3 regions of the Marinobacter shunpengi genome follow, and region 1 is predicted to be linked to each of the others. Evidence: predicted binding sites of a transcription regulator. Region 1 holds the regulator's gene; each other region holds the start of a gene.
The links. Region 1 encodes FliA, which starts transcription of late flagellar genes. Its sites were predicted from a motif close to CTAAAGTTTNNNNNNNNNNNGCCGNTAA; they were not measured.
Positions count from the first base shown of each region.

Region 2: ACJO3T_RS06750 (methyl-accepting chemotaxis protein) is a predicted target of FliA. The motif match lies at 1,138-1,165, and genes of this name have one in related genera.
Region 3: ACJO3T_RS11135 (methyl-accepting chemotaxis protein) is a predicted target of FliA. The motif match lies at 1,307-1,334, and genes of this name have one in related genera.

Region 1 is NZ_JBJJLA010000015.1:379,713-381,979, reverse strand. Features, by position in the region: gene ACJO3T_RS09750 (MinD/ParA family protein) at 75-893, shown strand; gene ACJO3T_RS09745 (RNA polymerase sigma factor FliA) at 925-1,674, shown strand; gene cheY (chemotaxis response regulator CheY) at 1,890-2,267, shown strand, end outside.
Region 2 is NZ_JBJJLA010000012.1:42,420-44,686, reverse strand. Features, by position in the region: gene ACJO3T_RS06750 (methyl-accepting chemotaxis protein) at 1-992, opposite strand, end outside; gene lipA (lipoyl synthase) at 1,226-2,260, opposite strand.
Region 3 is NZ_JBJJLA010000017.1:107,220-109,486, forward strand. Features, by position in the region: gene ACJO3T_RS11135 (methyl-accepting chemotaxis protein) at 1-1,247, opposite strand, end outside; RNA gene ssrA (transfer-messenger RNA) at 1,506-1,864, opposite strand; gene smpB (SsrA-binding protein SmpB) at 1,922-2,267, opposite strand, start outside.

The DNA.
Region 1 (2,267 bases):
TGGCCGGTGTGGTTTCAGGCACGGCATGACAGAATACTGAACGACAAGAACCTTGGCGGGACACTAGAACCTCTATGAGCAGACCACATCCGGTTCAGGTTATTGCAGTCACCGGTGGCAAGGGTGGCGTGGGTAAGAGCAACGTCTCCGTAAACCTTGGCATTGCCCTCTCGCAGATGGGCCGGCGTGTCGTCCTGCTGGATGCAGACCTGGGACTCGCCAACATTGACGTCCTGCTGGGGATTACCGCCAGTCGAAACCTTTCCGACGTACTGGCCGGCGAGTGTGATCTCCGGGATGTGCTGGTTAATGGCCCCGGGGGTATCAAGATCGTTCCCGCGTCCTCCGGCACCCAGCGCATGACCCAGCTTTCCCCCATGGAGCACGCTGGCCTGATTAACGCCTTCAGTGAACTGGGCGATCAGGTGGACGTGCTCATTGTCGATACCGCGGCCGGTATCTCCGAGAGCGTGGTCAGCTTCCTGCGTGCGTCCCAGGAACTGCTGCTGGTGGTCTGCGACGAACCCACCTCGATCACCGATGCCTATGCCCTGATCAAATTGATGAACCGGGATTACGGCGTTAACCGCTTCCGCATCCTGGCCAACCAGGTCCGTAACGAGCAGGAAGGCAAACACCTGTTCGGCAAACTGACCCGGGTCACCGAGCGCTTCCTGGATGTTGCACTACAATATGTAGGCATGGTTCCTTACGATGAGGCGGTACGCAAGGCAGTCCAGAGGCAGCGGGCGGTGCTCGATGCCTACCCCAGGGCGAAGGCCTCACTGGCCATCAAGGCCCTGGCCGAGAAGGTGGACAGCTGGCCGCTACCATCGTCCCCCCGGGGGCATCTGGAATTCTTCGTGGAGCGCCTGGTAAGCACCAACGCCTGATCCAATCCTGATGTATGGGTTAACCGGATACATGACATTGGCCAGAAGTCTCGGAATCTACCATCAGACCGGCCGGCGTGATGCCCACCACCTGGTGGAGCAGCATGCGCCGCTGGTCAAGAAAATCGCCCTGCATCTCATGGCCCGACTGCCGGATTCCGTGCAACTCGAGGACCTGATGCAGGCCGGTATGGTGGGGTTGCTGGAAGCTGCCGCAAAATACCAGTCGGACCGTGGTGCTTCCTTTGAAACCTACGCCGGCATCCGTATCCGTGGCGCCATCGTTGACGAGATCCGCAAGGGGGACTGGGTGCCACGCTCAGTTCACCGCAATGCCCGCCGCGTGTCCGCCGCCATCAAGGCCGTGGAGGATCGTGAAGGGCGGGAAGCCCAGGATCACGAAGTGGCGGAAGAACTCGGCATGACCCTGCCGGAGTACCACGCCTGCCTCAGTGACACTAATTCCGGTCGACTTTTTTCCCTGGATGAACTCAATGAATCCGGGGAGCTGCCGATACAGGAACAGGAGGCTTCGGACAATCCCCTGGATGATGTGTCGGGCGCCGCCTTCCGCCAGAACCTGGCGGCGGCCATTGAGGATCTGCCGGAGCGTGAGAAGCTGGTACTCAGTCTCTACTACCAGGAAGAACTGAACCTGAAGGAAATCGGCGCCGTGCTCGGGGTAAGTGAGAGCCGGGTCAGCCAGATCCATAGCCAGGCCGCTCTGAGGTTGCGGGGGCGACTGTCCGAATGGCAGGCGTCTGATGCCGGCACGTCCTGATTCCGGGAGCGGGTGCAGAGCGCGTCGAGGCGACAGGAATCCAGCACGCCCTGCTGGGCGATAACACATTGAAACGGTAAGCAACGCCAGGGCTGCTAGAATAACGCCAACCGCCCGGAAACAGGCGGAAGCGGAACAGCCTGATCAAACGTTGCCCGGGCCCATAACTGCCAGGCCCAGGTCATTATTCCGGCGACGACCAACTGGAGGTCCCATTGGACAAGAACATGAAGATTCTCATTGTGGACGACTTCTCCACAATGCGACGGATTATCAAGAACCTGCTGCGTGATCTCGGGTTTACCAATACCGATGAGGCAGACGACGGCAACACCGCGCTGCCCATGCTTCGTTCCGGCAAGTATGACTTTCTGGTCACCGACTGGAACATGCCGGGCATGTCCGGTTTCGACCTGCTCAAGGAAGTTCGCGCCGATGAGCAGATCAAGGACCTGCCTGTCCTGATGGTCACCGCGGAAGCCAAGCGTGACCAGATCGTGGCGGCCGCCCAGGCCGGCGTTAACGGCTACGTCGTCAAACCGTTCACGGCCGCCGTACTCAAGGAGAAGATCGAGAAGATCTTCGAGCGTATT
Region 2 (2,267 bases), on a different contig from region 1:
TCCAGGGCCTGACGGCCCTCCATGGCCTCGTTGACGCAACGTGAGGCATCCGTGGAACTGGTGGTCATCTGGTCCACGGCGGCTTCCATCGCCTGTAGCAGACGGTCGATGGTGCCCTGGATCTGGTCGGTGGAATCCTGGACCCGCTGGGCCAGCTTGCGCACCTCATCCGCCACCACCGCAAAGCCCCGCCCCTGCTCACCGGCCCGCGCCGCTTCGATGGCGGCGTTCAGTGCCAACAGGTTGGTCTGCTCGGCAATGCCCTTGATCTCGGTTACCGCCTGGCGGATTTCCTGGCTGTTGTTGGCCAGGGCCTGGACCGAAGTGGCGGAGCTGTCGATGGCCCCGGACAGGGTCTGGATGGACTCGGCACTGCGGGCCACCCGGGCGCTGCCGTCCACGGCGGCCCGGTTGGCTTCGTGGGACAGGGTGTTGGCGATGCCCGCCTGCTCGGCAATGCCGGAGAAGCTCTGCAGCATGGCTTCCACCACCTGGGCGGAGCGTTCGGCACCCTGCTGCTGGCGGGTCAGTTCATCACGCCGGCGTTCGGCGGCGGCAGTGAGTTCCCGCACCTCGCCATGCAGCCGGCTGATAGCCTCCAGCATACCGCTGACCACATCGCCGGTGCGCTGCTGCATGGCGTTGAAGGCTTCCGCCATCTCACCGATCTCGTCGGTGGAATCCACCAGCGCCCGCTCGCTGAGGTTACCGGACATCTGCACGGATACCATGGTTTTCTTCAGGCGGTGGACGTGACGCTCAATGAACGAGATCAGCAGTTGGGAGCCGGCCATCTCCAGTAGCATCAGCAACGCCACGATACCCGCATAGGCCGGGGCGGTTTCCATGAAGACATCCCCGAATGTCTGCCCCGTCAGGGTGGCGGTGTTGTGCATGGCATAGAGCACCAGCAGGCACATCACTGCGAAAACCACAATGTTCAGCAGCCAGAATTTGTATTTGAGACGGGCGTTTTTCAGCAGAGTCAGCATGTTCAACCTGTTGTCGGGTGGTGTCCGCCCGTCGTGTCGGGCGACCCTGGTAACGGGGCAGCGGATAACCATAGCAGCAAACGATGAAAGCCTGATTGCCCTGGATCAGATAAGGAATCAGGTTTCACAAAGTCTTACAAAAAACTTGTCGGCCGGGGCAGAAAAAAATTGAGGGTGATCAGCGAAATATCGGGGAAGGCAGCGGGCAGGCGCCCGCTGCCGAGTCAGGGAACTCAGTCTACCTGGCGGACCGGGATGGCGCTGGTGTCCCGGGGCACCGCCGGAACCGCCAGGCCCAGGTTGTTCTTCTCGAACACCCGGTCGGCCCGGTAGCTGGAACGCACCATGGGGCCGGAGGGGACTTCCATGAAGCCCTTTTCCAGGCCGATGTCCCGGTAGTGGTTGAACTCCTCCGGGGTGACATACCGTTCCACTGGCAGGTGGTTCGGTGTCGGGCGCAGGTACTGGCCCAGGGTGAGGATGTCCACGCCGATGGCGCGCAGGTCATCCATGGTTTGCAGGATCTCCTCCTCGGTCTCGCCCAGGCCGAGCATCAGGCTGGTCTTGGTGAGCACGTCGGGGCGATGCTGCTTGGCGTGCTCCAGCACGCTCAGGGTCTTCTCATAGCCGGCCCGGGGATCTCGCACCCGGCGGGTCAGGCGGCGTACGGTTTCCACGTTCTGGGCGAAGACATCCAGTCCGGAATCCACCACCCGCTCCACGTGGGGCATGACGGCATCGAAATCCGGGGTCAGGGCCTCTACCGCCACTTCCGGCGTGCGCGCCTTGATGGCAGCCACGCAGGCGGCATAGTGGGCGGCGCCGCCGTCGTCCAGGTCGTCCCGGTCCACCGAGGTCAGCACGATATAGCGCAGGCCCATGAGTTCCACCGACTTGGCGGTGTTCTCCGGCTCCTCGTGATCGAGCCATCCCTTTGGGTTGCCGGTATCTACCGCACAGAACTTGCAGGCCCGGGTGCAGACGGAACCCATCACCATGATGGTGGCGGTGCCGTTGTTCCAGCACTCGCCGATATTGGGACAGTGGGATTCCTCGCAGACCGTGCTGAGGCGATGCTCATTGACGTTGCGCTTGACCGCCTCATAGCGTTCGCCGCCCGGCATGCGCGCACGTAACCATTTCGGTTTACGTTGCACGGGGGTATCCGAGTTGGCGGATTTCTTGACGCCGTCCTTGATGGCTGAGAATCCGTGTTCGTTACGGAACTTGGAGCCGCTGGTAATGCGGGGCTTGGCGCTGTCGCTCATGGCAAGC
Region 3 (2,267 bases), on a different contig from region 1:
TCGTTGGCGTCCTGGGTGGACTGGTTGACCGTGTTGGTCAGTTTGGCGATGTCGGACGCGGTGTGGGAGATTTCCTGCACAGCGGCGGCGGCCTGCTCGGTCTGGGCCTCCACCTGTTCGCTGCTGGCGCTCATCTGGTTCACCAGTTGTTGCAGTTCTTCCTGCAAGCGGGACAGGTCGCGATTACCGTCGAGCACCTCCTGGATGACGCCGGACACATCGTCCACCATCTGGTTGGAGGCACTGCCCAGGGCATTGAACTCATCATTGGGGTTGCTCCCCACACGCAGGCGCTGGCTCAGGTCACCGGCGGCCACCTGTGACAGCAGTCCGGCGGCATCACGCAGACGACTCACCAGCGTGCGGGACGCCTGGGTGAGTGTGACCACCAAGATCACCAGGACCACGACCGAAACAATCACGATCAGCCACGCCGACGCCTGGCGGGCCTGCTCCGCCCTGGCGGTGGTCTGGGCGACGAGGCCGCTTTCCAGGGACTGGTTCTGCTGTTCGATCACGGCCTCCAGGTCGCCACCGAGGGTGGCAAGCTGTTGCTCGGTGTCGAGGATCGCGTTGATCTGGGTTTCGGCGCGTTCGAACGCTGTCGCGAACGTCTTTACGGCCAGCCCCAGGTCGTTCTCTTCCCAGTCCATGTCGGCAATAACCTTCCGCATCCCCTCAATGGCCTTGTGGGTCTGCTCTGCGGATTCCGGGGTGAAGTTGTTCAGATAGTCCGCGTAGGTAGTCATTGCCAGCTCGATATCATCGTTCATGATCGAGATGCTGATTTCCCGGAGCCCCTCGTCCATGGCCTTGGCCAGTTCTCCCCGGATGCCTTCCGATGAACTCAGCCCAAGGGTCTGGCGTTGTTCAAGCCAGTCTCGGCGAAGTTCCACATAGCCGGTAATCCGCTCCCTGATCTGCCGGGCGGTCGACTGGATGCTGTCATCGGCGATGTTGTCCGTCAGCGACACCAACTGGCTGGACTGTTCTCCCAGTGCGTCCAGTAGTTGTTGATAGGTCCCGACCTCATCGGCATCCAGTGAGGAACTGAGGTTTTCCACCTTCAGCCACTCGCTCCAGAGCGTGAGGGAGGCGTTCTCATAGGCGTTCGCGGTGGCCCGGGCCTCATAGGACTCCGACACCTGATCCAGACCACGCAGGGCCGCCAGCGCAACCAGCACCAGTCCGATAAACGTGGCCGCAATCAACAGCCAGAACTTCTGCCGCCATGACAGGGAAAGCATGCGTTTCAAGGGGTTACTCCTGATGTTGTTCTTGGGCTCGCAATACTATAGTGCACACCTTATCGGCAAGGAGTGGATTTTCTTGAAACAGTTCGTTAACGAAGTGTTTTGGTTGGGGTGATCTGCGTGCCTGGATGACACACGTCCGGAGCTGCTGGCGCAGGCCGTCAGGGAGGCGAAAAGTTGTGGGTGTGTCTTAATACTGGCAGGGGTATGAACAAAAAAGCCCCTGAAATCAGGGGCTTTCTTGCGGTTGTTTGGTGGAGACGGCGGGAATTGAACCCGCGTCCGCCAGTACTCTGCCTTGAGCTCTACATGTTTAGTGTCCTTCTATTCGTTTAACCCCAAGCGACCCGAAGGTCAGGGTGCAGGGGGCGAGCTCTTTGGATCTTAGCCTTTAACCAGTGAGCTCTGGTCAAAGGAGCAGCCTGTTAAGCTATGACGTCCTGAAATACCCGTTTACAGGCACCCGGGTCAGGACGACCGGCGGCTTACGCCGCCAGTGCGTAGTTGTCGTCGTTTGCGACTATTGCTTGCAGCTTTGGATTAACGAGATTCGCTGCCATCTCGACATGCACCCAAGGGTTCGCCACCGGCGTCGAAGCCATGTCGTCCCCTTGCAGGTAAGTATATGGGGCCAGTCCGGCCTACTTCAAGGCTTTTATGCGTCGACCTCAGCCGGTGTTGTGCTCGCGCAGGATGCGCTGCTTCTGCCGGTTCCAGTCGCGTTCCTTCTCGGTGGCCCGCTTGTCGAACATTTTCTTGCCTTTCACCAGCGCGATTTCGCACTTCACCTTGTTCTTTTTCCAGTAAAGGGCCAGGGGCACACAGGTGTGGCCGGTCTGATTGACCTTGCCCATCAGCCTGGCGATTTCCTTGGCGTGCAGCAGCAGCTTACGGTTGCGGGTCGGGTCCGCAATCACATGGGTGGAGGCCGTATCAAGCGGGGTGATCTGCGCGTTGAACAGGAAGGCTTCGCCCTCCCTGAACAGCACGTAGGCCTCGGTAATCTGGCCCTTG